Regions from separate parts of the Micrococcus sp. IITD107 genome, predicted to be linked through region 3. Evidence: riboswitches for the same ligand, from Rfam matches in the RefSeq annotation. Region 3 holds a riboswitch; each other region holds the start of a gene.

What was found. Region 3 has a riboswitch for S-adenosylmethionine ahead of ACEXHE_RS12715 (acyl-CoA dehydrogenase family protein). Riboswitches for the same ligand answer to the same signal wherever they lie in the genome.
Region 1: linked by a shared signal. The riboswitch ahead of ACEXHE_RS06705 (methionine ABC transporter ATP-binding protein) and the one ahead of ACEXHE_RS12715 (acyl-CoA dehydrogenase family protein) in region 3 are both predicted to bind S-adenosylmethionine.
Region 2: linked by a shared signal. The riboswitch ahead of ACEXHE_RS00020 (PLP-dependent transferase) and the one ahead of ACEXHE_RS12715 (acyl-CoA dehydrogenase family protein) in region 3 are both predicted to bind S-adenosylmethionine.
Region 4: linked by a shared signal. The riboswitch ahead of ACEXHE_RS08765 (flavin reductase family protein) and the one ahead of ACEXHE_RS12715 (acyl-CoA dehydrogenase family protein) in region 3 are both predicted to bind S-adenosylmethionine.

What each region holds. Positions count from the first base shown of each region.
Region 1 is NZ_JBHFFN010000002.1:501,657-506,216, reverse strand. It holds gene arfB (alternative ribosome rescue aminoacyl-tRNA hydrolase ArfB) at 13-456, opposite strand; gene ACEXHE_RS06710 (3'-5' exonuclease) at 531-1,286, shown strand; SAM riboswitch class I at 1,390-1,490, shown strand; gene ACEXHE_RS06705 (methionine ABC transporter ATP-binding protein) at 1,556-2,620, shown strand; gene ACEXHE_RS06700 (methionine ABC transporter permease) at 2,617-3,297, shown strand; gene ACEXHE_RS06695 (MetQ/NlpA family ABC transporter substrate-binding protein) at 3,404-4,288, shown strand.
Region 2 is NZ_JBHFFN010000001.1:890-9,326, reverse strand. It holds gene ACEXHE_RS00045 (glycine--tRNA ligase) at 1-1,218, opposite strand, end outside; gene ACEXHE_RS00040 (RNA-binding S4 domain-containing protein) at 1,444-1,701, shown strand; gene ACEXHE_RS00035 (alpha/beta hydrolase) at 1,727-2,416, opposite strand; gene ACEXHE_RS00030 (SGNH/GDSL hydrolase family protein) at 2,509-3,423, shown strand; gene ACEXHE_RS00025 (homoserine O-acetyltransferase) at 3,454-4,611, opposite strand; gene ACEXHE_RS00020 (PLP-dependent transferase) at 4,626-6,014, opposite strand; SAM riboswitch class IV at 6,133-6,248, opposite strand; gene ACEXHE_RS00015 (VOC family protein) at 6,378-7,025, shown strand; gene ACEXHE_RS00010 (CPBP family intramembrane glutamic endopeptidase) at 7,049-7,876, opposite strand; gene ACEXHE_RS00005 (phosphotransferase family protein) at 7,993-8,437, shown strand, end outside.
Region 3 is NZ_JBHFFN010000009.1:58,040-66,476, reverse strand. It holds gene paaD (1,2-phenylacetyl-CoA epoxidase subunit PaaD) at 1-383, shown strand, start outside; gene paaE (1,2-phenylacetyl-CoA epoxidase subunit PaaE) at 383-1,546, shown strand; gene ACEXHE_RS12720 (enoyl-CoA hydratase/isomerase family protein) at 1,571-2,365, shown strand; gene ACEXHE_RS12715 (acyl-CoA dehydrogenase family protein) at 2,349-3,620, opposite strand; SAM riboswitch class I at 3,698-3,791, opposite strand; gene ACEXHE_RS12710 (PaaI family thioesterase) at 3,833-4,123, shown strand; gene ACEXHE_RS12705 (M20 family metallopeptidase) at 4,124-5,452, opposite strand; gene ACEXHE_RS12700 (agmatine/peptidylarginine deiminase) at 5,709-6,791, shown strand; gene ACEXHE_RS12695 (amidase) at 6,788-8,437, shown strand, end outside.
Region 4 is NZ_JBHFFN010000004.1:93,906-102,342, reverse strand. It holds gene ACEXHE_RS08780 (aldo/keto reductase family protein) at 84-1,091, opposite strand; gene ACEXHE_RS08775 (cold-shock protein) at 1,212-1,415, opposite strand; gene ACEXHE_RS08770 (RNA-binding S4 domain-containing protein) at 1,639-2,049, opposite strand; gene ACEXHE_RS08765 (flavin reductase family protein) at 2,282-2,836, opposite strand; SAM riboswitch class IV at 2,943-3,062, opposite strand; gene hisD (histidinol dehydrogenase) at 3,170-4,477, opposite strand; gene ACEXHE_RS08755 (mechanosensitive ion channel family protein) at 4,578-6,131, shown strand; gene ACEXHE_RS08750 (universal stress protein) at 6,172-6,585, opposite strand; gene ACEXHE_RS08745 (SDR family NAD(P)-dependent oxidoreductase) at 6,582-7,532, opposite strand; gene ACEXHE_RS08740 (GNAT family N-acetyltransferase) at 7,623-8,237, opposite strand; gene ACEXHE_RS08735 (MBL fold metallo-hydrolase) at 8,239-8,437, opposite strand, start outside.

The sequences.
Region 1 (4,560 bases), on a different contig from region 3:
AACGTCACAGGGTCAGTCGTCGCGGGGCTTGCGCCGGGCATCCTTGATCTCGGAGCGGCGCTGCTTGGCCGCCAGTCGGCGCCGCACCGATCCCCGGGTGGGACGGGTGGCCCGCCGCGCCGGGGGTGGTGGGGCCAGGGCCTCACGCAACAGCTCGGCCATCCGTTGGCGGGCGGCGGTCCGGTTCCGCACCTGGGCGCGCTGCTCGGAGGCCTCCACCATCAGGACCGTGCCGGCCAGCCGATGCTCCAGGTTCCGCAGCACCCGCTGGCGCTGGGCCTCGGTGAACGCCGTGGTGGTGGCCAGGTCCAGGAAGAGCTGGACCTTGCTGTCCGTGGTGTTCACGCCCTGCCCGCCGGGTCCGGACGAGCGCGCGAACTGCTCCGTGAGCTCGGCCGCGGGCACCACAGCTCCCCCGGGGATCCCGGGGCCGGGCTCGATGCTCAACGGGCGCATCCGTCCAGGGTAGGCGTGCACATCCCCCTGTGGGTGACGTCACGATGTCCGTCCCTGCCGGTAGCGTGGGCCAGGTGAGCTTCGAACAGCCTGCCGCCCCTGAGCCCGCCGCGCCCGCCACCGTTCCCCCTGGGCACGACGACGGCCCCTGGCATGAGCGATTGCGTGCCGGTTTCGATCTGGAGACCACGGGGCGTGACCCGCACACCGCGCGGATCGTGACCGCCTCCCTGGTGCTCGTGGACCCCACGGGTCAGCCGGCCGCCTCCTATGAGTGGCTGGTGGACCCGGGAGTGCCGATCCCCGCCGAGGCCGCTGCCGTGCACGGGGTCACCACGGAGAAGGCCCAGGCCGAGGGCATGCCCGCCCCGGTGGCGGTAGCCGAGATCGGTGAGACCCTGCGGGACATGTTCACCACCGGCATCCCGGTGATTGCGTTCAACGCCGTCTACGACTTCACGGTGATGGACCGGGAGCTGGTCCGTCATGGCTTGCCCCCGCTCTCCCCTGTCCCGGTGGTGGATCCGTATGTGATCGACAAGCAGGTGGACCGTTTCCGCAAGGGCAAGCGGACCCTGACGGACGTCAGCGCCCATTACGGGGTGCCCCTGCTGGATGCCCATACCTCCGCGGCTGACTCGCTGGCCGCCGTCGGGGTGGCTGATGCCCTGGCCCGGCGCTACCCGCAGGTCCGGGTGGCCCTCGAGCAGCTGCATGAAGAGCAGATCCGGTGGAAGGCCGAGCAGTCGGCCAGCTTCCAGGAGTACCTGCGCCGCAAGGACCCCGCCGCCGTGGTCAAAGGTGAGTGGCCCGTCCAGCGTGCGTTGTGACGTAGAGGACACAGTGCGCATGAGCGGGCCCCTCGGCCGCTAGACTGACTCGACGCGGCACGTTGCCGGCGTGAGACCCACCGGTCCACGCCCAGCGGACCGCATCCCATCAAGAGCGGCTGAGAGACCTGGATCGAGGACGCCGCAGCAACCACGCACCCCCACAGGGGCCGGCGCAGGTGCTACCGCCAGGAACGATGGAAGGAGTTTCCACTGTGTCTGACGTTGCCCGAAACACCCCGCCCGGCTCTGCCGCGACTGCGGCGCCGATGATCTCCATCCGGGGACTGCGCAAGCTCTACCCCCAGGGCTCGCGCACCATCACCGCCTTGGACGGCGTGGACCTGGAGGTCCCCGCCGGTGACGTGCACGGGATCATCGGGCACTCCGGCGCCGGCAAGTCCACCCTGGTGCGCTGCCTGACCCTGCTGGACCGGCCCACCGAGGGCAGCGTGTCCATCAACGGTGCTGACCTCGCTTCCGTCAGCGACCGGGACCTGCTGAAGGCCCGCCGGCGGATCGGCATGGTCTTCCAGCACGCCAATCTGCTCTCCTCCCGCACCGCCCTGGACAACGTGGCCTACCCGCTGGAGGTCACCGGCAAGGACAAGACCGCACGCCGGGCCCGCGCCCAGGAGCTGCTGAGCCTGGTGGGCCTGGAGGGCTTCGAGAACTCCTACCCCGCCCAGCTCTCCGGCGGCCAGCGTCAGCGCGTGGGCATCGCCCGGGCCCTGGCCACCGAGCCGGACATCCTGCTGTGCGATGAGCCCACCTCTGCCCTGGACCCGGCCACCACGGACGGGATCCTGGAGCTGATCCGGGGCCTCTCCTCCCGCCTGGGGCTGACCGTGCTGGTCATCACCCATGAGATGCACGTGGTCAAGCGCCTCTGCGACTCCGTCTCCCTGCTGGAGGCTGGACGGATCGTGGAGGGCGGTCCCCTGGCCGATGTGGCCTCCCGCTTGGACCACCGGCTCTCCGCGGCGCTGCTGCCCCTGCCCGAGTCCGCCCTGGACACCGAGGGCACCCTCGTGGAGGTGCTCGGCCGCGGTGAGAGCGCCGGCATCCCGGTGGCCAGCCTGATCGAGAACCGCTTCGACCAGCCCGTCCGGGTGGTCGCCGGGTCCATCGAGGACCTGGCCGGGGAGCGCTTCTCCCACTATCTGCTCTCCCTGCCGGATCCCGGCCCCAGACCTGCCGGTGCCGAAGCACCCGCTGATGCGGCCGTCGTCGTGGACTTCCTGAAGGAGTGGGACTTCCGGGCCCAGGTGCGCACACGCACCCAGCTGGAGGCCGCCCAGGACACCGCCCAGACCCTCGGAGGTGCCCAGTGAACTGGTTGACCGAACTGATCGAGAACCCCGTCACCACCAACGCGCTGCCCGAGGCACTGGTGGAGACCCTGCAGATGGTGGCGATCTCCGGAGTGCTGACCGTGCTGATCGGCGGCGCCCTGGGCGTGGTCCTGCACGTCACCTCCCCCGCGGGACTGCGCCCCGTGCGCTGGCTGAACGCGCTGCTCTCCGCGGTGGTCGTGAACATTACCCGCTCCATCCCGTACGCCATCCTGATGCTCGCGCTGATCCCGTTCACGCAGTGGCTGGTGGGCACGGCCATCGGGCCGATCGCCGCCTGCGTGTCTCTGACGATCGCCACCGTGCCGTTCTTCGCGCGTCTGGTGGAGACCTCGCTGCGGGAGGTGCCCTCAGGGACGGTGGACGCCGCCCGGGTGATGGGTTCCACGCGCGGTCAGATCATCCGCAAGGTCATGCTCCCGGAGGCCATGCCGGGCCTGGTCGCCTCGGTGACCACCACGCTGGTCACCCTGGTGGGCTACTCGGCCATGGCCGGTCTGATCGGCGGCGGCGGCCTGGGCCGACTGGCCTACAACTACGGCTACCAGCGCTGGGACCCCGGCGTGATGCTGGTGATCATCGTGATCATCGTCCTGCTGGTCCAGCTGATCCAGTGGATCGGCGACCTGATCATCCGCCGCGTGGACCACCGCTGACGGGCACGGCCCCGGCCGCACGTCCTGACCTCCTGCACACCCTGAACGTCCTATACCTCTGACCTTCCTGTACCCCTCCGCACCCTCGGCACGAAAGGCCAAGACCATGTCGAACCAGTCGAATCTGAACACCCCCCGCACTCCCCTGAACCGCCGCCTGCTGCTGGGCCTGGGCGGACTGACCCTGGCCGGCGCACTGGCCGCCTGCGGCGCCGGTGGCGGGGACACCGCCCCGTCCGCTGACGCCACCCTGGACCCGGCCAACCGCACCGTGGTCAAGGTCGGCGCCAACCCGGTCCCGCACGCCCGCGTGCTGGAGTTCGTGGACGAGAACCTGGCCGAGGACGCCGGGATCGACCTGGAGATCGAGGAGTTCGACGACTACCAGCTGCCCAACATCTCCCTGGATGAGGGCTCCACGGACGCGAACTACTACATGCACGAGCCGTTCTTCAACGCCCAGGTCAAGGAGAAGGGCTACGAGTTCGAGCACGGCGCCGGGGTGCACATCGAGCCCTACGCCGGGTTCTCGGAGAAGCACGACTCCCCCGAGTCCATCCCGGACGGCGCCACCATCGCCATCACCAATGACCCGGGCAACCAGCCCCGCGCCCTGAAGATGCTCGAGACCGCCGGGCTGCTCTCCGGGATCGAAGAGGACTCCGCCGCCCTGTCCCTGACCGACGAGCAGAACCCCAAGGGCCTGAAGTTCGAGGAGAACCAGCCCGAGATCCTGGTCCAGATCGTCCAGGACCCGCAGATCGACCTGGCCATCATCAACGGCAACTTCATCCTGCAGGCCGGGATGAGCACGGATGACGCCGTGATCGTGGAGTCGGTGGAGAACAACCCCTACGCCAACTTCCTGGCCTGGCGCGCGGGCGAGAAGACCCCGGCCATCGAGAAGCTCGACGAGCTGCTCCACTCCCCGGAGGTCAAGGACTACATCGAGGAGACCTGGCCCAACGGTGACGTGACCCCGGCCTTCTGATCCGGCAGGCACGCCCGCAGCTCCGGACCCGGCTCCGCCGGCTTCCCGACGACGGCCCAGCACCTCCCAGCACCACGCTGGGCAGGTGCTGGGCCGGCCTCGTTGTGGGGGTGCCGTGGCCGTCTGGACGCTGCCCCGGCGTTCTGCGTCACCTCTGCGACTTGTCGTACCGGCAGTCGGTACGCAAAGTCGCAGGCGTGACGCATTCCGGCAGGAGCAGGGCGAGTTCACGCCCGTTGCTGTGCCGTGCGCATCCGCGCAGTGAGGCCCAG
Region 2 (8,437 bases), on a different contig from region 3:
GCGGCGGCCGATGGCCCCGGCGTCGTCATAGTCGATGTTCCACAGTCCGCGCAGCTCCGCGGCCAGGTTCTTGGCGGTGGGCACCAGCTCCTCCTTGCGGGAGAGCGGCAGCACGGCGGCCTTGACCGGGGCCAGGCGCGGGTCCAGCTTCAGCACGGTGCGCACGTCCACGCCGCCCTTGGAGTTGGGAGCCTCGTCCTCCTCGTAGGCGTCCACCAGGAAGGCCATCATGGAGCGGGTCAGGCCGAAGGAGGGCTCGATCACGTACGGGGTGTAGCGCTCCCCGGTGCCCTGATCGAAGTACTGCATCTTCGTGCCGGAGGCCTCGGTGTGGTTGGAGAGGTCGAAGTCGGTGCGGTTGGCGATGCCCATCAGTTCGCCCCACTCCGTACCTTGGAAGCCGAAGCGGTACTCGATGTCGATGGTGGCGGCCGAGTAGTGGGCACGCTCGCCGTCCGGCACGTCGAAGCGGCGCATGTGGTCCGGATCGATCCCCAGGTCCACGAACCAGTTCCAGCAGGCCTCGACCCACTCCTCGTAGGAGGCCACGGCCTGGTCCGGGTGGGTGAAGTACTCGATCTCCATCTGCTCGAACTCACGGGTGCGGAAGATGAAGTTGCCCGGGGTGATCTCGTTGCGGAACGCCTTGCCGATCTGGCCGATGCCGAACGGGGGCTTGCGGCGGGCGGAGTTCACCACGTTCAGGAAGTTCACGAAGATGCCCTGTGCGGTCTCCGGGCGCAGGTAGTGCAGGCCCTCCTCGTTGTCCACGGGGCCCAGGAAGGTCTTCATCAGGCCGGAGAAGGTCTGGGGCTCGGTCCACTGGCCGCGGGTGCCGCAGTCCGGGCAGACGATCTCGTCCATGGACTCCGAGGCACGGCCCTTCTTGGCCTCGAACGCCTCCTGCAGGTGGTCCTGGCGGTGGCGCTTGTGGCAGGAGGTGCACTCCACGAGCGGGTCCGTGAAGGTGTCCACGTGGCCCGAGGCCTGCCACACGGCGCGGGGCAGAATGATGGAGGAGTCCAGTCCGACCATGTCCTCGCGGCCGCGCACGAAGGTCTTCCACCACTCGGCCTTGATGTTCTCCTTCAGCTCCACCCCCAGGGGCCCGTAGTCCCACGCGGACCGCGAACCGCCGTAGATCTCACCGGCCTGGTAGACGAAGCCGCGCCGCTTGGCGAGGGAGATGACGGAGTCGAGAGTGGACTTGGGGGCCATGAGGGCATCACATCCGTGTCTGGTACAGGGCCGCTGGCGGCGGCCTGCGCACTGGCGCGTGGTGGGGTTCAGTACAGCGGCCGGAGTCGCTCCGGCCCGGACCATTCTAGGGGGATGCAGGGACCGCACTGTCCTGGCCAGGACGGACCGCCTGACGCCGGGCCCGAGGAGCTCTCCGGCCCCGGCATGCCTGGCATTTGCGCTCGAAAGGTGAAGAATGGGGACATGGAACATCACGCCCCGGCCAATCCAACCTCTCATCCGGCACCGCTGCAGATCCGCGATGAGTCCATCAAGCTGGGCCAGGCCCTGAAACTGGCCAATCTGGTGGAGGACGGAGCGGACGCCCGGGCGGTGATCGACGCCGGCCTGGTCCACGTGAACGGCACCCCGGAGATGCGCCGCGGACATCAGCTGCGCCACGGTGACGTGGTGGACTACTCCGGCGAGGCGTTCAAGATCGTCTCTGCCCTGCAGCAGTGACCGGCGTGGCCTGACCGGCCGGTCATCACCTGACCATGTAGTCCAGGTACTCACCGACGTGCCGCAGCTCCTGCGGCCCGATCCCGTGGCCGATGCCTGCGTAGAGCACCTTGGTCAGGTCCATATGCTGGGTCACCCAGGCGTGCGTGTACTCGATCTTCTCAGGGGAGATCACCGGGTCCTCCTGGTCACGGCCCCAGAACATCTTTGGCTGGGCCCGGGCCACAGCTGCGTCATCGAAGAACCCTGCCAGCGGACCGGTCCCCCGCTGTGCCGGCTCCAGGCCCGCATCGGGGTCGATGGCGAATCCTGACAGCCCCACGGTGCAGGCGTAGGCGGTGGGGTCCAGACGCATCAGCGAGGTCGCCATGGACATGCCCATGGAGAACCCCAGGAGCGAGACGCTGGAGAACTTGGGCGCCTGGTCCAACACCCACGCCCGAAGGTCTTCGATCGACGCCCGCACCTGCAGCGGATCCGCCATCAGGGTCTGCGTCACCGGGAACCAGGTGTATCCGCCGTAGTCCAGTGCCATGGGCGCCCGCACAGAGGCGACGGTGAACTTGGACGGCAGCTCAGGGACGATCCCGAACAGATCATTCTCATCAGCGCCCAGTCCGTGCAGCATCACCAGCAGGTGACTGCCCTCGCGCTCCTCCTCAGGGCGTGACCAGCGGACGGTGGGCTCGCGATGTGATGCAGTGCTCGACGTCATGCACACCAGCCTACTGAGTGATCACCCGTTGCCGGCCCGGACACCGGGGACGGTCCGGTCCCTCCCCGCCGCCTCAGCTAGGGTGGTATTCCGTGCCACAGTCTGAACAGCCCCCGCAGCCCGCCCTCACCGCCGATCACGCTGACCAGGGACCCCACCCGTGGCGCCGCTATGTGGCCCTGGGCGACTCCTTCACCGAGGGCATCGGTGACCCGGATCCTCGCCACCCCGGCTATCACCGCGGCTGGGCGGACCGGGTGGCCCAGGAGCTGGCACGGCAGGTCCCGACGACGGCCGGCGCCACCCCGGAGCAGCGCCAGTTCGCGTATGCGAACCTCGCGGTGCGCGGCAAGCTGATCGACCAGATCGCCGCCGACCAGGCTGAGCCGGCGATCGCCCTGAACCCGGACCTGATCTCGCTGTGCGCCGGCGGCAATGACGTCATCCGCCCCAGTGGCGACCCGGACCGCACCGCCGAGAAGCTCGACGAGCTGGTCGGCCGCCTGACCGAGACCGGTGCCACCATCGTCCTGTTCAACGGGGCGGACATCCGTGACACCCCCGTGGTCGGCAAGATCCGCGGCAAGGTGGCGATCTTCAACGAGAACATCAGGGTGGTCGCCCGCCGGCATGACGCCGTGGTGGCGGACATGTGGGCGCTGCGTGAGTTGACCCGCCCGGAGATGTGGGACGCGGACCGTCTGCACTTCTCCAGCATCGGCCACCACACGATCGCCCGCATGGTGCTGGACACCCTGAACGTCCCCCATGGGCTGGATCCGGCCGAGCCCACGGCGCCCGAACCCCGCACCTGGCGTCAGGCACGGGCCGAGGATGCCCGCTGGGCCCGCGAGCACCTGGGTCCCTGGGTGCTGCGCCGCCTGCGCGGCCAGTCCTCCGGGGACGGCCGGTCTGCCAAGCGGCCTGAGGCCGGGCCCATCATCGATCTGGTCGAGGCGAACTTCGGTGAGTCCATGCCGCTGGGCGCAGGACCGGACGGAGACTGATCACTCCAGGAGCCCCGGACCGTGGGACCCCTACAGCTGCAGCGTCTGCACCAGTTCTGGGTAGATCTGCTCCAGGTCGGTGAGGAATCCGTCGTGTCCGATCGCGGAGTCGATCAGGTGGACCGGGACGCCCGCGTCCCCGTCGGCCCCGGCCGCGTGGCCCAGCCGCCGGGCGAGGTCCTGGGACTGCTCGGGCCAGTACAGCCGGTCTGAGTCCACGGCGGCCACGAAGGCCCGCGCGGTGACCGCAGCGAGCGCCGCGCTCTCCCCGCCACGTCCCCGGCCGACGTCGTGACTCATCAGGGCCTCGGTGAGCACCAGGTAGCTGTTGGCGTCGAACCGCCGCGCCAGCTTGCCGGCCTGGTGGTCCAGGTAGGACTCCACCTGGTAGCGCCCGCCGCGGGCCACGGGGTGACCGAAGGGGTCCTCACCGGGCTGGTGCTCCCGCCCGAACCGGACCTGCAGCTCGGCCTCGGAGCGGTAGGTGATGTGCGCGATCCGCCGAGCGATGCCCAGGCCGCCCTCCGGCACCGGGCCTGCGTAGTAGTCCCCGCCGGCGAAGTGCGGATCCAGGCGAATGGCCGCGGTCTGGGACTGGGCGAAGGCGATCTGCTCCGCGGTGGAGTGCGCACCGCAGGCGATCACCGCCACTCCGGCCACCCGGTCCGGGAACGTGGCGGCCCATTCCAACGCCCGGGCTCCGCCCATGGATCCCCCGACGACGGCGTGGAACCTCTGGATGCCCAGCGCATCAGCCAGCAGGGCCTCCGCGCGCACCGAGTCACGGATGGTGGTGAAGGGGAAGCGGGAGCCCCAGGGGGTCCCCTCCAGATCCAACGACGACGGCCCGGTGGTCCCGTAGCATCCGCCCAGCATGTTGGGGGCCAGGACGAACCACTTGTCCGTGTCCAGGGGGCGACCCGGACCGACGAGTCCTTCCCACCACCCCGGCTCCGGATCCGCCGCGGTGGCCGCCACATGAGTGGACCCGGTGAGGGCGTGCAGGATCAGCACCGCGTTGGAGCGGTCCGTGTTCAGGGTGCCCCAGGTCTCGTAGGCGATCTCCACGTTCGGCAGCCGTCCGCCGGTCTCGAACTCGAAGGGGCCGATGCTGTGCGTGCGCAGGGCGCTCTCCGGCACGGGCGGGCCGTCCTTCACGGGCGTGCTGTGCGTCAGGGTGTCCGTCATGGCGCTCCCGTTCCTCAGGCTCCGGCCCCGGAACCCGCCGCGGCGAACCCACGGTCCAGGTCGGCCAGGATGTCCTGGATGCTCTCCAGGCCCACCGAGAGCCGGACCAGCCCGGGGGTGACTCCGGCGGCGCGCTGTTCGGCCTCGGTCAGCTGGGAATGAGTGGTGGAGGCCGGGTGGATGACCAGGGAGCGGACATCGCCCACATTGGCCACATGGTGGTGCAGGGTCAGCGCGTCCACGAACCGCGCACCGGCCTCGCGGCCCCCCTCGATCTCGAAGGACAGCACCGCCCCGGTCCCGTTCGGCAGGTAGGTCTGGGCCCGCTCGTGCCAGCGGCTGGAGGCCAGCCCCGGGTAGGTCACCCCGCTGGCCTGGGCGTGGTCCTCCAGGTACTGGGCCACGCGCTGGGCGTTGGTCACATGCCGTTCCATGCGCAGGCTCAGCGTCTCCAGACCGAGGTTGATCAGGAAGGCGTTGAAGGGGCTGATGGTGCTGCCGTAGTCGCGCAGCAGCTGCACGCGGGCCTTGAGGATGAAGGACAGGTTCGCCCCGAAGGCGCTGCCCACGCCCAGGTCCCGGGCGAAGACCAGCCCATTGTAGGACTCGTCGGGCTGGTTGAACCCGGGGAACCGGTCCGGGTGCTGGGCGTAGTCGAAGCTGCCGCCGTCCACCAGCACCCCGCCCATGGCAGCGGCGTGTCCTCCGAGGTACTTGGTGGCCGAATGGACCACGATGTCCGCGCCGTGCTCGAACGGGCGCACCAGGTAGGGCGTGGTCAGCGTGGAGTCCACGGCCAGCGGCACCCCGGCCTCGTGGGCCACCTGAGCCACGCCGGCGATGTCCAGCACGTCTCCACGGGGGTTGCCCAGCACCTCACCGAAGAGCAGCTTGGTGTTCTCCTGGACGGCGCCGCGCCACTCGTCCAGGTCGTCCGGGTCCTGGATGAACGTGGTGCTGATCCCGATCTTGGCCAGCGTGTGCTTGAACAGGTTCTGGGTGCCTCCGTACAGGGAGGCCGAGGCCACCACATGATCACCCGCACCGGCCACGTTGAGCACGGCGAAGGTGGTGGCGGACTGGCCGGAGGCGAGCAGCAGGGCGCCGACTCCACCCTCGAGTGCGGCGATCTTGTCCTCCACTGCGCCGGTGGTGGGATTGCCGATCCGGGTGTAGATCGGCCCCAGGTCCTGCAGGGCGAAGCGGTCCGCCGCGGTCTGGGCGGAGGGGAAGTCGAAGGAGGTGGTCTGGAAGATCGGCAGCGCCGTGGCCCCAGTGGTGGGGTCGGCGTGCGCGCCAGCGTGGACCTGACGGGTCTCGAAGCCCCAGCTCTCGGGCCCTGCAGTCTGCGCGGTCTCTGCAGTCTCTGCAGCCTGCTGCTCGGGGGTGTGCTCCTGCGTCATGGTGACTCCTGATCTCTCAGGGCCTGTCCGCCAGCTGCGGTCACCGCCCCTGGATCAGTCCGCGTCCGAGGATCACCCGGAGCGCGCTGTGGAGCGGCTCACCGGCAGCCAGGGCGTGGGCCCGCGCTTGCCTGCACCGTTGTGGTGCCTGCCTGGTCCTCACCCGGGGCACCCCACCGCGAGTTGGAGGGTTGCCGGCCAGCGAGCCGGGGCTTGACGCTGACACTCATGACCTGCCCTCAGTGTGCCAGATCCACCCGGTCCGGATCACCCCGTGGAGCCCATGCGACACACTGTGACGCAGCTCGCAAAGTTAGGTGACCCTAAGTCGTCGCCTCCCCCTGAAAGTGGGACGATGAACACATGATGCGCCTGGACCACGTCTCGTACGCCGCCGGACCGGAAGGCCTGACGGACACCGTCGCCCGAGTGGCCGATGCCCTGGGCATCGAACGCGTCAAGGGCGGCATCCACCCCCGCTTCGGCACCCGCAATGCGATCTTCCCCCTGGCCAACCGCCAGTACCTGGAGGTCGTGGAGGTGCTGGACCACCCCGCTTCGGAGAAGGCGGCGTTCGGCCAGGCCGTGCGTGCCCGCTCGGAGATGGGCGGCGGCTGGCTGGGTTGGGTCGTCGCCGTGGACGACCTCTCCCCGTTCGAGCAGCGCCTGGAGCGCAACGCCGTGCCGGGCAACCGCAAGTTCCCGGACGGCCGCGAGCTGACCTGGCAGCAGATCGGCATCAAGGGCCTGATCGCCGATCCCCAGGTCCCCTTCATCATCAAGTGGGATGAGGGCACTGAGGACCTGCATCCCTCCTTGGCGGCCCCCGCAGAGGCCGCCCTGAAGACCGTGACCATCGGCGGCTCCCGCGATCGGGTCCGCTCCTGGCTGGGCCTGGAGAACTCCGATCAGCTCGTCGAGGACCTGGACATCGAGTTCGTGGCCCCCTCCGGTACCCCGGGCATCATGTCCGTGAGCTTCGAGACGCCGAAGGGCACCATCACCCTTTGAGTCCCTGCCGGTCCGGTGCCAGCTCAGGTGCCGAACCAGCCCAGCTGTGCCAGCAGCGGGTATCCGACGAACCCGGCCACGTCTAACAGCAGGTGGGCCACCACGAGCGGCATCACCCTGCGGTACTTCAGGTAGAAGACGGCGAAGACCAGCCCCATGACCAGGTTGCCGATCCCCGGGCCCAGACCTTGATACAGGTGGTAGCTGGCGCGCACCAACGAGGAGATCACGACGACGGCCCACGGGTTCACCGGCCAGAAGGCACCGGAGGTGCCCGCCGAGTGAACGCCTGAGCGCAGCCGCTGCAGGTAGGACAGGCGGTCGATCAGCCAGGCCACCACGATCACCTCCTCCAGCAGGGAGTGGCGCAGGGCGGAGAGGATCAGCACCGGCGTGGTCCACCAGTGCTCGTTCATGGCACTGCCCACCACGGCGGTGGTCACACCTGCCGAGCGCCCCACCGCATAGACCAGCAGCGTGCCCAGCCCCATGGCCAGGAACAGCAGGGCGCCCCAGCCAAGATCGCGTGCGGGCCGGCGCAGGTCCAGTCCGAAGGTCCGGAAGGGGTTGCGCCCGTGGATCCAGAGCAGGTGGAAGACCAGCAGGACCGGGACCAGGGCGAAGCCGATGCCCAGCAGCTGATAGGTCAGATCGAACAGGGGCCGGGGAGCCAGGGGCGGGTTGAGCGTGGTGACCTGGTCCCGGAGCGGTGCACGGGTTATCTTCTCGATCAGGTCCACGATCGCGTAGACGCCCGAACGTCCCAGGGACAGGGCCAGCACGATCCCGATCTCCCAGCCCACGGCGCGTGCGGACGGAGCAGGCAGGGCTCGCCCCAGCTGGCCGGGCAGGTGCCCGGCGGACTGTTCGGAAGATGCAGGACGGCGGTGGCTCACCCGGACAGTGTAGGAGCAGGCCCTGACAAGAGAGGACAGGACGAGACAGGACGTGGGACTACGGTGGGGGCATGGCCTCTGCACCGACCCCCGCTGACCTGGAGCTGGCCGTCCGCACCGCTGCCCGGCCCCTCCCCTGGCTCTCCCCCGCCGCCCGCGATCGACTGACCCGAGTGGACTGGTCCGAGGGCACCGTGGAGGAGGGCGGACAGTTCCACCGCGTGCTGGTGGTCCCCGGCCAGGGCGTGCTGCGGATGACCCGGAGCCCCCAGGCCGCCGGGCTGCTCCCGCGGCGCGTGGCTCTGCTGGAGGCGCTGGCCACCCAGAACCTGGCCATCTCCCTCCCCCGCGCCCTGACCGAGGTGACCTCGAATGAGAAGGGGACGGCCGCCGTCGTGCAGGACTATGTCCCGGGGACCGCACACCCGCCGCATTCCGGTGACCCCCGCGTGCTGCGGGAGCTGTGTGAGCGCCTGGCCCGCGTGGACGTGGAGCCGCTGCGCCCGCATCTGGCCG
Region 3 (8,437 bases):
CCCGCGTGGAAGGCGACCGGGCCGTCGTCGTGATCACCCCCACCTATTCCGGCTGCCCGGCCATGGAGACCATCACCGATGATGTGAGCTCCGCTCTGAAGGCCGAGGGCTGGGACCAGGTGGAGGTGGAGCTGGTGCTGCAGCCGGCCTGGACCACCGACTGGATGACCGAGGACGGCAAGCGCAAGCTCAACGAGTACGGGATCGCTCCGCCCACCGGGAAGGCCGCGGCCGGACCGGTGCGGATGGGGCTGGCCGTGAAGTGCCCGCGCTGCCATTCGCTCAAGACCCAGGAGCTGACCCGGTTCGGCTCCACTGCCTGCAAGGCGCTGTACACCTGCCAGGACTGCCTGGAACCCTTCGACTACTTCAAGGTGCACTGATGACTGAGACCACAGAGACCACCGGCCGCCGCCGTGCCACGTTCAACGAGCTCGAGGTCGCCGAGGTCCGGCGCCTGACCGCCGACTCCGTGGAGGTGGCCTTCGCCATCCCCGAGCAGCTGCAGGACGACTACGACTACGTGCCCGGCCAGTACGTGGCGCTGCGCGCCCAGATCGACGGCCAGGAGGTGCGCCGGTCCTACTCGATCTGCACCGACCCGAAGCCCGGTGAGATCCGTGTGGCCATCAAGAAGGACCTGGGCGGGCTGTTCTCCACCTGGGCCAACGAGAACCTCAAGGCCGGAGACCGCATGGAGGTGATGAACCCGCAGGGCGCGTTCACCTCCAAGGTCAATGTGACCTCCATGAACGACGCCGAGAAGCTGGCTGAGAAGGAGGTGGCTGGCAAGGCCAACGTCCACCTGGTCGCCTTCGCCGCCGGCTCGGGCATCACCCCGATCATGTCGATCGCCAAGGCCGTGCTGCGCGCCTCGAACACCTCCACCTTCGACCTGGTCTACGCCAACCGCTCCGCGATGGACGTGATGTTCTCCGAGGACCTGGGCGATCTGAAGGACAAGTACCCCTCGCGTCTGGCCGTGCACCACGTGCTCTCCCGCGAGCAGCGGATCAGCCCCCTGATGTCCGGGCGGATCGACCAGGACAAGCTGGACGAGCTGCTGAACCATGTGGTGCGGGTGACCGAGGCCGACGAATGGTTCCTGTGCGGCCCGTTCGAGCTGGTGCAGATGTGCCGGGACACCCTGGCCAAGCGCGGCGTCCCGGAGGACAAGATCCGCTTCGAGCTGTTCACCACCGGTCAGCCCGATCGCCCGCAGGGCCAGCAGGGCCGTGCCGTGGTGGCCGACCCTTCCGGTGAGAACTACACCATCGAGTTCCGTCTGGACGGGCTCTCCTCCTCGATCGAGTCCCCGGTCTCCGCCCACGAGACGGTGCTCAACGCCGCCCTGCGCGTGCGCCCGGACACCCCGTTCGCCTGCGCCGGCGGCGTGTGCGGCACCTGCCGGGCCAAGGTGGTCAAGGGTGAGTTCGAGATGGAGGAGAACTACGCCCTGGAGAAGGACGAGGTGGAGCGCGGCTACGTGCTGACCTGCCAGACCCGCCCGACCTCCAAGGAACTGGTCGTCGACTTCGACGCCTGATCCTCTCCTGAAGGGACTGATCCCATGATCGAGCTGACCTACACCGGCCCGGCGGACTCCGTGGCCGAGGTGACCCTGAACGCCCCGCAAAAGATGAACTCGCTGGACGAGCAGGCCCTGGCCGACCTCGCCGCCGCCTACACCGAGGCCGCGGCGAAGGCCCAGGAGGGCTCCGTGCGGGCGCTGCTGCTGCGCGGCGAGGGCCGCGGGTTCTGCGCCGGCCGGGACATCTCCAACGTCACCCCCGCCACGGACGACGCCTACGACTACCTGGCGCAGAAGGTCACCCCCGTGCTGCGGCAGATGGCCGACTTCCCGGCACCGACCTTCGCCGCCGTGCAGGGTGCCTGCCTGGGCGTGGGCCTGGGCCTGGCCATCGCCACCGACGTGGTCTACGTGGCAGACACCGCCAAGATCGGCTCCCCGTTCGCCAACCTGGGCGCCACCCTGGACTCCGGCGGGCACGCGCTGTTCACCGAACGGCTGGGCGCCCACCGCACCCTGGACCTGATCTACACCGCGGAGCTGATGAGCGGCGACGAGGCTGTGCGCTCCGGGCTGTTCTCCCGGTCCGTTCCGGCCGATGAGCTGCTGGAGTTCACCCGGACCAAGGCCGCCGCCGCGGCCCAGGGCGCCACGCAGGCGTTCCTGGCCTCTCGCGCCCTGGTGGCCCAGGTCCGCGACGAGCGGATGGGCCTGTGGGACTCGGTGGAGAAGGAGAACCGGACCCAGGGCGACCTCTGCGGCACCGCCGACTACTCCGAGGGGTTCGCCGCCTTCCAGGAGAAGCGCAAGCCGAACTTCACCGGCCGGGGCTGACCGCCCCCGCCGCCGGGGAGGGGGCTGCGTCACCGATGGCGTTCAGCCCCTCCGGCAGGGTGCCGTTGATCCAGTAGTCCCCCAGGGCCCGGGCGCGGAAGGCGATCGGGTTGTGGGTGGCCACCGTCTGGGCGTTGCGCCAGTGGCGGTCCAGCCCCTTGGACGTGGAAGTGGCCGAGGCGCCCACCGTCAGGAACAGGTCCTGGGCCGCACGCAGGGCCAGCTCCGGCACGGTCACCTGGGCGTGCTCTACGGCGACCTCCGCCAGATGCAGCTCCCGGGGCACCTCACCCTGGTGGCCGAAGCGGTCAGCTCCGGTGGCGGCGGCCGCCGCCAGGGCGTCGTCGAAGGCACGGGCCGCGTGCAGCACCGTGGCCTCGGCGGAGAAGGCCGAGGCCGCGATCCGGCCGGTGGCCTCCTGGATGAGCGGATCCTCCCGGAACGGCAAGCCGGAGCCGGTGTTGAACGTGCGCGCCCGGCCGGCCACCGTAGCGGCGGCGTCCCGGCGGGCCGCCCGGGCGATCCCGGCCAGCACCGCCAGCAGCACCAGCTGGAAGAACCCTGCCTCATGAATGGCCTCCGGGGTCCCCACGGTGCGGCCCAGCACGGCGTCCTCCGGGAGCTGGACCTGATCGAACACGGCGGTGCCGGTGCCGGTCAGCTTCTGCCCGAACCCGTCCCAGTCGTCCTCCAGGGTGACGCCGTCCGCATCGGTGGGCACCAGGGCGAACCGGCGTCCGGGCTGCACCGTCCCGTCTGCGTCCTGCACCGCCGCGGAGACCCGGGTGTAGTCGGAGAAGATCGAGCCGGTGGCGTAGAACTTCCGGCCGTTCAGCGTCCACCCGTCCTCGGTGGGCCGCAGCACTGTGTTGAGCGTCCCCAGACGGTTCCCGCCCTTCTCGGTGGACGCGTTCCCCACCGTGACACCGGCCAGGACCCGTGCATACCAGGTGGCCTGGACGTCGTCGGGAAGGAAGCGGAGGGACTCCACGAAGCCGGCGTGGGAGCGGTACAGGTGGGCGATGTTCGAATCCGCCTCAGCCAGGTCGATCAGCAGGCGGATGAAGTCCTCGATGCTCGCACCCGCCCCGCCCTGGGCCACGGGGACGCGGAGGGCTCCGAACCCGGCCTCGTCCAGCATCCGCACCTCCTCGAACGGCAACCGGCGCTCCAGGTCCCGTTCCAGCGATCCGGCCGCGATCTGGTCGAAGAGCGGCTGGAAGCGGGCGGACAGGGCGGTGTAGGCGGTGCACATGCGGCGGTCCTCTCGGTCACACCGACGAATCGCGGTGCCCGCCGACGCGGCTCAAGGCCGGGCGATGCGGGACCGGGTCTCCATCGGTCCTGGCGGTAGCACCCGTCGGGGAGGCCCCACGGGTTGCTGCGGCGTCACGGAGCCAGGTCTCTCAGCCGCTCTGGATGGTGATGCGGTCAGACTAGGCGGCACGGGACGGAGAGCGCCGTCACATGGCGTCGTGTGACGCAGACGGGGGTGTCCAGGGAGGGCTGGTCGCCACGCTGCTGGACGCCGCCATGGGCGAGGCTGTGCGGGACGGGCTGGAGGAGAGCGAGAAGACCGCCACCGCCCAGCTCGCCGTCACCTACCTGAACCCTGGCCGGGTCGGAGACACCCTGACGGCCACTGCCGAGGTGCGCAAGCGCGGCGGGAAGCTGGTGATGGTGGAGGAAGAAGTCTCCACCCAGGACGGAGATCCGGTGGCCCACGGGGTGGCCACGTTCACCGTGAGCCGGGACTGATCAGGCGTCTGTCCCGGCGGCCTGGTCCGGGTCCTGCACGGCGGGGGTGCGCAGGGCCAGTTCGGCCAGCACCTCCACGGCGCGGGGCAGCACAGCGTCGTCGAACACGGCCCGGGGTGAGTGGTTGCTCTCGGCCGTCTCCGGGTCCTGCCCCTCCGGCACCGCACCCAGCAGGATGTAGGCCCCGGGCACGCGCTGGAGCACCTCGGAGAAGTCCTCGCTGCCCGGCTCGGCCTCCGGAAGGTCCAGGTAGGACTCCGGCCCGTACAGGTCCTCGATCACCTCGCGGGCGAACTCCACCGCGGCGGGGTCGTTCACGGTGACCGGGAACTCGCAGTCAGGCCGCACGTCCGCAGTCATCCCGTGGGCGGCGGCGATCCCGTGGGCCATCCGCTCCACCGCCGGGATCAGCCGCTCCCGCGACTCCGCCGAGAACGTGCGCAGGGTGATCCCCAGGGTGGCGGTGTCCGGGATGATGTTCGCCGCCGTCCCCGCGGTCAGGTGACCCACGGTGGCCACCACGGGGTCGAACGCGTCGAACTGCCGGGTCACCAGCGACTGCAGCGCCATCACCATCTCGGCCGCCACCGGAACCGGGTCCTGGGCCAGGTGCGGCACCGAGCCGTGCCCGCCGTTGCCCTGCACCGTGACGATCAGGTCATCACAGCCGGCCTGGATGGGACCGGGGCGGCTGACCAGCATGCCGTGCGGGTACTTGGCGGAGTACACGTGGATCGCGTAGGCGGTGTCCACGGGCTGCCCGGCGGCCTCGAGCAGCCCCTCCTCGATCATCCGCTTCGCGCCGCCATCGGTCTCCTCCCCCGGCTGGAACATGCCCACCACATCGGCCACCAGCTCCTCCCGGCGCTGTCCCAGCCAGGCCAGCGCGCCGTAGAGCCCGGCGGTGTGCAGGTCGTGTCCGCAGGCGTGCATGGTCCCGGGCACCTCGGGCGCATAGTCCAGCCCGGTCTCCTCGGTCACCGGCAGCGCGTCCATGTCCCCGCGCAGCAGCACCACGGGCCGGCGGGTCCCCTCCGGCACGGGGGCGCCTCCCCGCAGGACCACGACGACGGAGCTCAGCTCCCGGCCCACGGTCACCTCCAGCACGGGCTGGCCGGTGCGCGGGTCATCGCCCAGCTGCTGCTGCAGGCGGGCGAGCCGTTCCAGCACAGCCGCCTGGGTGCGGGGCAGATCCAGGTCCAGCTCAGGGTGTCCGTGCAGCTGCCGACGGAACTCGATCACGTCCCGTGCCAGATCGGCAGGGACGTTCGGCGCCAGGGAGCTGACGGAATTGGAGTCAGAAGCAGTCGGCGGCTGGGACTGGTTCACGGTGCACCTCGGCGGACGGGACAGCCCAGGCGGTACCGGGCAGTCAGCAGATCGGACTCCTTCACGGTACGCAGGCGGACCAGAGTGAGCCACTCCACGCGGACTCGAGCGGGGAGACCTGCGACCGCGGGTGACCGACGGATAAAATGATCGTCGTTCATTTTAGGAGTATGATGTGCGTCATACTCCATCCGCGGCCAGCGGAGGACGGCGGGAAGGAGCCCTTCCCTCCCCGACACCTGAGACGGAGCATCCGATGACCGAGACCACCACTCCAGCGCACGCCGGCACCGTCATGCCCCCGGAATGGGGCCCGCATGAGCTGACCTGGATGTCCTACCCCACCCCCAACGACACCTTCGGCCCGGCCGGGTCCAAGACCCTGGAGCGCGCCCGGACGGCCTGGACCCGTGTGGCCCGCACCATTGCCCGCTACGAGCCGGTCCGCGTAGTAGCCCATCCCGACGACGCGCAGGACGCACGTGAACGACTCGGAGAGGGCATTCAGGTCCTGACCGCGCCGCTGAACGACGCCTGGATGCGCGATGCCGGACCGTCGTTCGTCCACAACGCAGAGGGCGGTCTCGCCGCTGTGGACTGGGTGTTCAACGGCTGGGGCGCCCAGTCCTGGGCGTCCTGGGACCTGGACGCCCAGCTGGGCCGGCTCGTGGCGAGCCAGGCCGGTGTCCCCGCGCTCTCCTCCGATCTGGTGAACGAGGGCGGCGGATTCCATGTGGACGGCCAGGGCACGGTCCTGCTGACCGACACCGTGCAACTGGACCCCGATCGCAATCCTGGAGCCACCCGCGAGTCCGTGGAACAGGAGATCCATGCCCGCCTCGGCACGTCCCGGGCGATCTGGCTGCCCCGCGGGCTGACCCGCGACTACGACGGCTTCGGCACCCGGGGGCACGTGGACATCGTGGCCACCTTCGCCTCCCCGGGACACGTCCTGCTGCACAGCCAGCAGGACCCGGTACATCCCGACCATGAGGTGTCCCGGCAGCTACGCGAGGTGCTGGAGAGCGCCGTGGACGCCGCCGGGCGCCCCCTGCAGGTCACTCTGGTCCCCGCCCCCGCGGTCCTGCGGGACGAGGAGGGCTGGGTGGACTACTCCTACATCAACCACTACGTGGGCAATGGCGTGGTGGTGCTCTGCGCCTTCGACGATCCTGCGGACCAGCAGGCCGCAGCGATCCTGGCCGAAGCCTACCCGGGGCGTCAGATCGAACTGGTGGATGCCCGGGACATCTTCGCCTTCGGCGGCGGCATCCACTGCATCACCCAGCAGCAGCCCGCGCCCCTGCAGGCACTCGAGGCGACCGGAGAGAGCGCATGATGGACGTGACGGAGGCCAGCATCGCCGAGCTGAGGGCGGCCCTGGAGTCCGGACGGACCACGAGCCTCGAGCTGGTGCGCGCCTACCGCGAGCGCATCCAGCGCTTCGACCGCCAGGTCGCAGGGTCCACCCACGCGGCCGACGGCGGGGTCCCGCTGAACTCGGTGGTCGTGGACAATCCCGAAGCCGAGGCCGAAGCCGAGGCATCGGACGCGCGCCGCGCCGCTGGTCAGACCCTGGGCCCCCTGGACGGGATCCCGTACACCGCCAAGGACTCGTTCCTGGCCCGCGGACTGACTGCGGCGGCTGGTTCGCCGGCGTTCGGTGAGCTGGTCGCCCACCAGGATGCCTTCACCATCGAGCGGTTGCGTGACGCCGGGGCCGTGCTGATCGGGCTGACGAACATGCCGCCGATGGCCAATGGAGGCATGCAGCGTGGCCTGTACGGCCGGGCGGAGAGTCCGTACAACCCCGAGTTCCTCACCAGCGCCTTCGCCTCCGGGTCCTCCAACGGCTCGGGCACGGCCACGGCCGCCAGCTTCGCCGCGTTCGGGCTGGGCGAGGAGACCTGGTCCTCCGGGCGGGCTCCGGCCTCGTGCAACGCACTGTGCGCCTACACCCCCTCCCGGGGTGTCATCTCGGTGCGGGGGAACTGGCCGTTGGTGCCCACCATGGACGTGGTGGTCCCCCACACCCGCAGCATGGCCGATCTGCTCGAGGTCCTGGACGTGATCGTGGCCGATGACCACACCGCTCGCGGGGACTTCTGGCGCGTCCAGCCCTGGGTGCCCATCCCCCGGGCCTCCGAGGTGCGGCCGGACTCCTATCCGGCAGTGGCCCGGTCCGCTGCCGGCGCCCTGGAAGGTGTCCGCCTGGGGATCCCCCGGATGTACATCAACGCCGACCCCCAGGCCGGTACCGGCCCGGACCACACGGACCAGCCCGGGATCGGTGGGCCCATGGGCCAGCGCATCCGGACCCGGGAGTCCGTCATGGACCTGTGGCACGCTGCCCGCGCCGATCTGGAGAAGGCGGGGGCCGTCGTCGTGGAGGTCGACTTCCCGGTAGTCACCCGCTACGAGGGCGACCGTCCCGGCGCACCCACGATCTCCACCCGCGGTCTGGTCTCGGCCGACTACCTGCACCATGAGATCACCGACCTCTCGGCCTGGGCCTGGGAGGACTTCCTGCAGGTCAATGCAGACCCTGCCCTGCACTCCCTGACCCAGGTGGACGGCGCACAGATCTTCCCCCACCCGGAGGGAGCCCTGCCGGACCGCTATGTGGGCTTCGACGATGACATCGCCACCTATCCGGAGCTGATTCGCCACGACGGCCTGCGGCCCCTGGAGCAGATCCCCCACCTGGCCGACGGGATCCGCGGCCTGGAGGCGACCCGCCGGGCGGACCTGGAGGACTGGATGACCGAGCTGGGACTGGACGCGGTTCTCTTCCCCGCCCTGGCCGACGTCGGGCCCGCGGATGCGGATGTGGACCCGGACTCGGCCGACCAGGCCTGGCGAAACGGGGTGTGGGTGGCCAACGGCAACCTGGTCCCGCGCCACCTGGGCATCCCCACGGTGACCGTGCCGATGGGCACCATGGCGGACATCGGCATGCCCGTGGGGCTGACCTTCGCCGGGCGG
Region 4 (8,437 bases), on a different contig from region 3:
AACGGACAGCACCGGCGTAAGAGTTATCTTACTGTGATCTGGCGTCTCGGCAAGGTCTCATGTGAGCGAATGTGACCAGGGCCTCAGGTCAGACGCCCCTCCGGCACGGCCACCTTGCTCGGATCGTCGGTGACGATGTGGCCCACGGCGGCATCCACGGCCGCCATGGTCGAGTCGTCCAGGTACAGGCCGGAGGCCTTGACGTTCTCGACCAGCTGCTCCGGACGCGAGGCGCCCACCAGCGCGCCGGCCACATTGGGGTTCTTCAGCACCCAGGCGATGGCCAGCTGACCCATGGTGCAGCCCACGTTGTCCGCCACGGGCTTGAGCTTCTGCACGGCGGTGAGGACCTCGTCGCGCATCCAGCCGGCGATCATCTTCTTCCCGCCGCCCTTCTCGTCGGTGGCGCGGGATCCGGCCGGCGGCTCCTGGCCGGGCAGGTACTTGCCGGTCAGCACGCCTTCGGCCATGGGCGACCACACGATCTGGGAGACGCCCAGGTCCTCACAGGTCGGCACCACCTCGGGCTCGATCACCCGCCAGAGCATGGAGTACTGGGGCTGGTTCGAGATCAGCTGGATGCCCAGCTGCCGGGCCATCCCATGGGCCTCCCGGATCTTGTCCGCCGGCCATTCGGAGACGCCGATGTACAGGGCCTTGCCGGCACGCACCACATCGGCGAAGGCCTGCATGGTCTCCTCCAGCGGGGTCTCCACGTCATAGCGGTGGGCCTGGTAGAGGTCCACGTAGTCCATCTGCAGGCGCTGCAGCGAGCCGTTGATCGACTCCATGATGTGCTTGCGGGACAGCCCCGTGTCATTGGGGCCCTTGGGGCCGGTGGGGAAGTAGACCTTGGTGAACACCTCCAGGGACTCGCGGCGCTGCCCCTTCAAGGCCTCGCCCAGCACCACTTCGGCCTGGGTGTTGGCGTAGGTGTCCGCCGTGTCGAAGGTGGTGATGCCCTGCTCCAGGGCGGTGGCCACGCACTGGTGGGCGATCTCGTTCTCCACCTGGGAGGCGTGGGTGAGCCAGTTGCCGTAGATGATCTCTGAGATCTTCAGTCCGCTGTTGCCGAGATACCTGAATTCCATGGATCCACCCTAATGTGCTCTGGCGGACAGGGATACTACGACGACGGCCGCTCACCCGGGTGGGTGAGCGGCCGTGGTGTGCCGGTGCCGGCTCAGAGCGAGCCGGGCGGTCGAGTCAGATCAGAGAGGGCGGACCGAGGCGGCCTGCAGGCCCTTGGGGCCCTGCTGCGACTCGAACTCGACCTTCTGGTCCTCCTGCAGCTCCTTGAAGCCGGAGCCCTCGATGGCGGAGAAGTGCACGAAGATGTCAGCGGAGTTGTCGTCCGGAGAGATGAAGCCGTAGCCCTTCTCAGCGTTGAACCACTTGACGGTACCGGTAGCCATGATGGCCCCTTTCATTCGGTGTCGCCCACCGGTGTTCCGGCGGGATGAAGCGATGTGTTGCACCGCTTGCACGACTCCGACAGGCCCGGGGGGCCGGCTGGTGGACCGCTTCAAGACGGACAGCTACTACAACTTCGAGATCGATGGTACTGGCTTCCTCAGTGATTGGACACCGTCCGAAAAGAGCAGACACGGAGTTCGCCCAGAGTTCACCCGTCTGCTCTCACAGGGGTGGTTCGGAGTCCCGTCCGCGCAACCGATCCATCTGCCGACGGTCGCGTTTGGTGGGACGCCCCGCCCCGCGCTCCCGCACCGGGACGGCCATCATCTCCCGGGGGACAGGCGGTGGTGAGTGGTCGATGTAGTGCCGGACCGCCTCCGGTGCTCCCACCCGTTTGGAGAGCAGTCCGGTCACCTCCAGGATCCGTTCCCGGCCGGGTTGGCGCAGGCGGATGGTGTCTCCCACCGTCACAGACTGTGCGGCCTTGACCGGGGCGCCGTTGACTCGGACGTGGCCGGCACGGACCGCGGCGGTGGCGGCAGAGCGTGTCTTGTACATGCGCACGCCCCACAGCCAGGCGTCCAGGCGGACGGGGCCGGACGGGGTTCTGGAAGCAGGAGGTGGAGGAGTCATCTCCGACATCGTAGTCAGCGGCCAGGCACAGGTGTCTCGGTGCCCTGGCGGCAGACAGTGAGAGACCCCGGGCCGGCTGCGTGAGGGGAACGCATTCTCGCCGGGCCCGGGGCCTCTATGTCATCACTCGCACCTTGATGAGGTAGTCACCACTGTAGGAGTCGGGTGTGGGAGTGGGCCTGGAGCCAGCTGGGAGGTCGCTGGGAAAGATGCAGGACGTCCTACTGATTCGTCACTGGTTGCCTTCGGCCGTGCGCAGGTTGCGGAAGGCCGAGCGGTGGAACACCAGCGGCTCGTGCTCGCCGGACTGGTCCGAGACGCCGTGGACCTGCAGCAGCACCATCTGGTGGTCCCCGGCCGGCAGCTCGGCGTAGACGGAGGTCTCCAGCCAGAGGGCGGCCCCCTCCAGCAGCACGGCGCCGTCCTCGGTGACCTGCAGGCCGAGTCCGGCGAACCGGTCTCCGTCCTTGCTGGCCATCTGGCGGCAGACCTGGTCATGCCCCTCGGCCAGCACGGAGACGCCGATCCGTTCGGCGCGGCGCAGCCGAGGCCAGGTGCGGGAGGAGTTCTGGACGGCGAAGGAGACCAGCGGCGGGTCGAGGGAGACGCCCACGGTGAAGGAGGAGGCCACGAGCCCCTCCTTGACGCCGTCGGCATAGCCGGCCAGGGCGGCAACGCCGGAGGGGAAATGGGAGAACGCGTTGCGCAGGGAGAGCGCGGAGAGGTCGGTGCAGAGGACGGTGTCCGTCTCCAGTGCGGTGGACTCGTGAGTGGCCAAGGCGGTCATGGTCAGGCCTTCCTGAACGTGCGCGGCTGTGCCAGGGCGATTCTGCTCAGCTGAGCGGTCCCGTCCGGGCTGTCCGGCGGCCCGGACGGGACCGCTGGACTCAGTGACGCTGTACTTGTCACCCGGGGTGGTCCGAGCGACCGAATCATCACCTGGAGCACCCCACTACTGCGTGAGAGGGTTGCCGTCCCGCCAGCCAGGGCTGCATCGGCGGGGACTCGTGATTCTGGGTATGACGCTAGGACAGCGGCCCGGGGCAGGTCAAAGCCCCGTCCACATGCCGGAACGCGGTGCCGGAAACGGGGGCCGCCTTCACGCCACAGAACGTCACACTCAGCTGAACCGCAGCCGCACGGCCGCGCCGTGGGCGGGCAGGCCCTCGGAGTCGGCCAGGGCGGAGATGTTGTCCGCGAGCTCCTTCAGTCCGGTCTCCGCATAGCGGATCTGCTGCTGCAGGCGCAGGAACGTCACCGTGTTCAGTCCGGAGGAGAACCGTGCTGAGCCGCCGGTGGGCAGCACGTGGTTGGACCCGGAGGAGTAGTCGCCCAGCGGGACGGGGGAGTGCCCGCCCACGAACACCGCGCCGGCGTTGGAGATCCGGTCCGCCACCTCAGCGGCGTTCTCGGTGTGCACCTCCAGGTGCTCGGCGGCGTAGGCGTCCGCCACGGTGATCGCGGTGTCCAGGTCCGAGACCACCAGGATCCCGGACTGCTCCCCACCCAGGGCCTGGCGGATCCGCTCCTCCTGGGCCGCGCCGGGCACCTGCTGCTCGATCTGCCGGACCACGTCCGCCGCCAGCTCCGGGGAGGTGGTGATCAGCACGGAGGCGGCCAGGGGGTCGTGCTCAGCCTGGCTGATCAGGTCCGCGGCCACCCAGGCGGCGTCCGCGGTGGCATCAGCCAGCACGGCGATCTCCGTGGGCCCGGCCTCGGCGTCGATCCCGATGGTCCCCAGCAGCGCCCTCTTGGCCGCGGCCACATACACATTGCCCGGACCTGTCACCAGGTCCACCGGGGCGCAGACCTGCGTGCCGTCGTCGTCCCTCACGCCGTACGCGAACATGGCCACCGCCTGGGCGCCGCCGGCCGCGTACACCTCGTCCACACCCAGCAGGGCACAGGCGGCCAGGATGACCGGGTGCGGCAGCCCGCCGTGCTCGGCCTGCGGGGGTGAGGCCACCGCCAGCGAGGCCACACCAGCGGCCTGGGCCGGCACCACATTCATCACCACCGAGGAGGGGTACACGGCGCGGCCTCCGGGGACATAGAGACCCACCCGGTTCACCGGCACCCAGCGGTTCACGACGACGGCCCCCTCGCCCAGCTCGACCGTGGAGTCCTCCGGCATCTGGGCGCTGTGCACGCGGCGGGCACGGCTGATGGACTCCTCCAAGGCCGCACGGACCGTGGGGTCCAGCTGCTCCAGCGCACGCTCCAGCGCCTCAGCCGGCACCCGCAGGGAGGGAGGGCGGACACCGTCGAAACGCTCTCCCAGGTCCAGCACCGCCTGGACGCCGCCGTCACGGACCTGGTCCAGGATCGGGCGGACGGTCTCCACCGCGGAGCTCACATCCAGTTCGGCCCGGGGCAGCACGGAGAGGGGATCGACGTCCTGGCCGCGCAGATCGGTGAGGGAGAGCATGGGGTCCTTCCGGAGACGGTGCTGAGACGGGTGAGAGTGACTCAGTCTCCATTCTCCACCTGTCCAGGGAGCGGTGAGTGAACGGTGTCAGACTGGGGTCATGCCCCTGCTGACCCCACCTGTTCAGTCCCTCCTGGCCCCGGTGGCCCTCGCCGAACCCGGGCCCGATCCCACCGGTCCCGTGGAGGAGGCCGTCCCTGACCCGGTGCAGGAGTCCGCTGAGGGCACCGTGGAGGCGATGGGCCCCGTGCTGGGGATCCTGGTCAACATGCTGATCGGGGTGGCCGCGGCCATCGCCCTGGTGGCCGTGGTGGCCCTGGTGCTCAACGTGGTGCTGCGCCGCCGGCCCGAACTGCGCCAGCAGATCCGGCGGGTGCGGATCCCCGTGATGACGGCCCTGGCGCTGCTGGCCGCCCGGGTGGCCCTGGGACTGACGGCCGAGGGTGAGCCCTGGTTCGACGCTGTGCGGTTCCTGCTGTTGGCCGGGGTGGTGGCTGCCCTGGGGTGGCTGGCCCTGCGCGTGGTGCGGATCGTGGAGGAACGGCTGCTGGTCAAGTACCAGGCGGCCGGAGTGGACGACCGCCGGGACCGCAAGATCCGCACCCAGACCATGCTGCTGCGGCGGATCCTCAACGCGGTGATCATCGTGATCGCGGTGGCCGCCATCCTGCTGGCCATCCCCTCCGTGCGGGCGGTCGGCGCCGGCCTGCTGGCCTCAGCCGGTGTGCTCTCCGTGGTGGCCGGCCTGGCCGTGCAGTCCACCCTGACCAACGTCTTCGCCGGCGTGCAGCTGGCCTTCACCGACGCCATCCGCGTGGGCGATGTGGTGGACATGGAGGACACCTTCGGCACGATCGAGGAGATCACCCTGTCCTCGGTGGTGGTCAAGATCTGGGACGGCCGCCGGATGATCTACCCCTCCAGCCACTTCACCACCACCCCGTTCGAGAACTGGACGCGCACCGGCTCAGCGCTGTCCGGGACCGTGCTGATGGACGTGGACTGGAATGTGCCCCTGGACGCCATGCGGGAACGGCTGCGGGCCCTGGTGGAGTCCACGGAGCTCTGGGACGGGCGCGAGTGCTCCATGCAGATCACCGACGCCGTGGGCGGCATGGTCCAGATCCGCGCGGTGGTCTCGGCCCGCAACTCCGGTGACCTCTGGGACCTGCGCTGCCTGGTCCGCGAGGACTTCGTGACCTTCCTGCGCGCTGACCACCCGGAGGGCATCTACGCCCAGCGGATGCTCGAGGCCGTCCCCGGGCTGGCCCGCGGGCAGGCCCACGGCCAGGGCGGGCAGGGCAGGACGGGAGCTGCACCCGGTGAGGATTCGCAGCAGCCGCAGCCGAGCGCGCCCGGTGAGGGGACGTCGTCGGGACAGGCCGGAGCCGGAACCCGTCCCGACCGGACCGGGGACACCGTGCCCGGGCCGATCACGCAGACCTCCCCGTTGGCGCAGGTGAGCGAGGACTCCTCGATGTTCACCGGATCCATCACCGCCGTGGAGCGCAACCGGGAGTTCGCCGGGCCGGGCGAGGCGGCCTACCAGGAGCGCAAGGAGCGGCAGGAGCGGCAGGACCGCAAGGACACCGGGCAGCTGCCGGTGCAGGCCAGGCCGGAGCATCAGCCGGAGTCCGAGGGCCGAGCCGGCTGACGCGCTGACTCGCGGAGGCGCCGGGCCGACCGCGGCGGGGTCAGTCCCTGCGGGCGCCTTTCAGCGGCTCCTTGACGCAGAGCACCGGCTGGTCGATCTCCTTGAGGACGTCGTCGGTGACCGATCCCATCAGGAACTTGCCGAAGGAGCCGCGGCGGCGGATGCCGACCACCACCAGGGACGGGTCCAGTTCGGCGGCCACGTCCCGGATCTCCTCCACCGTGGAACGGCCGCGGGCGAACTGACGGAACTCCGTGCGCAGTCCGGAGGCGTCCAGCACCTGCTGCAGGCGCTCGGCCTCGGCCTCGTCCACCGCGGCGTCGTGCTTGTGGTCTCCGCCGGGCGTGGCATTGACCACCACCAGGTCCTCGTGGGAGAGGTGGGCCAGACGGATGGCCTCATCCAGGGCGGCCCGGCTCTCCTCGAACGGGGCGTAGGCGACGAGGATGGTCATGAGCGGGACTTCTCTCCGGTGCGATCGGCAGGGCGAGCGGGGGCGGACTGCTGCGCGCTCACCGTGGACACGGTGGACGCCTGAGGGTCCTTGGATGCCTTCGAGTCCTTCATCTCTTTGGCCTCGTGCCGGGAGAACCACTCGAGCACGGCGTCCGGGCTGAACCGGGCGGCGCGCATCAGGGAGCGGTAACGGCGCGAGGGGATGCAGACGCTCTGCCCCTGGGCGGCGGCGGTGAGTCCCTCGCGGACCACATCATCCACGTCCATCCACATCCACTTGGGGTGCGAGGCGGTCTTGATCCCGGCGCGCTGATGGAATTCGGTGCGCACCAGTCCCGGGCACAGCGCGGTCACCGTGACGCCGTCCGCGCGGTAGCGCACATTGGCCCACCGGCTGAAGCTCACCGCCCACGCCTTGGCCGCCCCGTAGGAGCCGTCCGGGATCAGTCCGGCCACCGAGGCCACGTTCAGCACGCGTCCGCCCCCGCGGGACAGGAAGGCGTTGATGGCGGCGTGCGAGAGGGCCAGCGGCGCCTCGATCAGCAGCCGCATCATGGCCAGCTCGTCCTGCAGGTCCGAGGCGTGGAAGTCCGTGGCCAGGCCGGAGCCGGCATTGTTGATCAGCATGCTGACAGGCCGGTCGGCCTGCGTGAGGCGGTCGGCCGTCCACTGGATGCCCTCCTGCGTGGAGAGGTCCGCGGTGATGGCCTCCACGCTGACTCCGTACTGGGCCTCCAGCGCCTGCACCTTCCCGGCCAGCAGCTCCCGGTGGCGCGAGACGATCACCAGGTCATGGCCTTGTCCGGCCAGCTGCCGGGCGAACTCGGCGCCGATCCCGGAGGTGGCGCCCGTGATCATCACCGTCTGCCCGGTCCGCCGGGCACGCACGGGGGCCTGCTGGCGCGGAGCAGGAGTGGGGGACTGGGGAAGGTCGTTCTGGGGCACGCGGTGATCCTGACGCAGCAGCCTGACGGCGAATCGAATGATGCCCCTCCATGCTAGGTCGAGGCACGGACGCACTGAGGGTGGGAAAGGTCACGGTCTGGACACGGACCACGCAGGATCGGTGGCCAGCGCCGCCATGTACTCCACATCCACCCAGGAGTCGTCGAACCGCAGGGCGTCACGGCCGGTCCCCTCATGGCGGAAGCCCACCGACTCATACACATGCCGGGCCCGCGGGTTGAACGCGTACACCTCCAGGCTCACCCGGTGCAGTCCCACCGTGTGCAGGGCGTGTTCCACGGTCAGCCGGGTGGCCTCGGTGCCCATCCCGCGTCCGCGCCCCTCCGGCCCGATCAGGATCCGGAACCCGCAGGAGAGGTTCGGTCCGTCCAGCTCGTTCAGCACGGTCTCGCCCACCACCTGACCGGTGTCCGGGTCCTCCACGGCGAACACCATCCGGTCCGTGGCCTGGGCCCAGTCCGCGTAGATCTGACGCAGCCGCTGCGGGGCGTACGGCCCGTCTCGCTCCCCGCTGCGGTGCACCGACCCGGTCAGCTCGGCGACCTCCGGGTCCTGGAAGATCACCGCCAGCAGCGGGGCATCCTCGGCACGGATCGGCCGCAGCACCACGCGTTCGCCGCGCAGCGTGGGCTTGAGCGAGAAGTCCGGCAGGACCGGCTCCGAGGCCCCGACGACGTCACTCACCTCAGGCGCTCGGCGCGCCGGAGTGCCCGGTGGCAGGGGCCTCCCGCAGGTGGCGCAGATGGGCGGCCATGGTCTGGGTGGCCACGCGCTGCACCGTGCCGGACAGGCCTGGGTAGACCTCGGCGGCCAGTTCCTCGGCGGTGACCGCGTTCCGTTCGGCCTCCGGGCGGGACTGCAGCAGAGCACTGACCTGCTCCAGC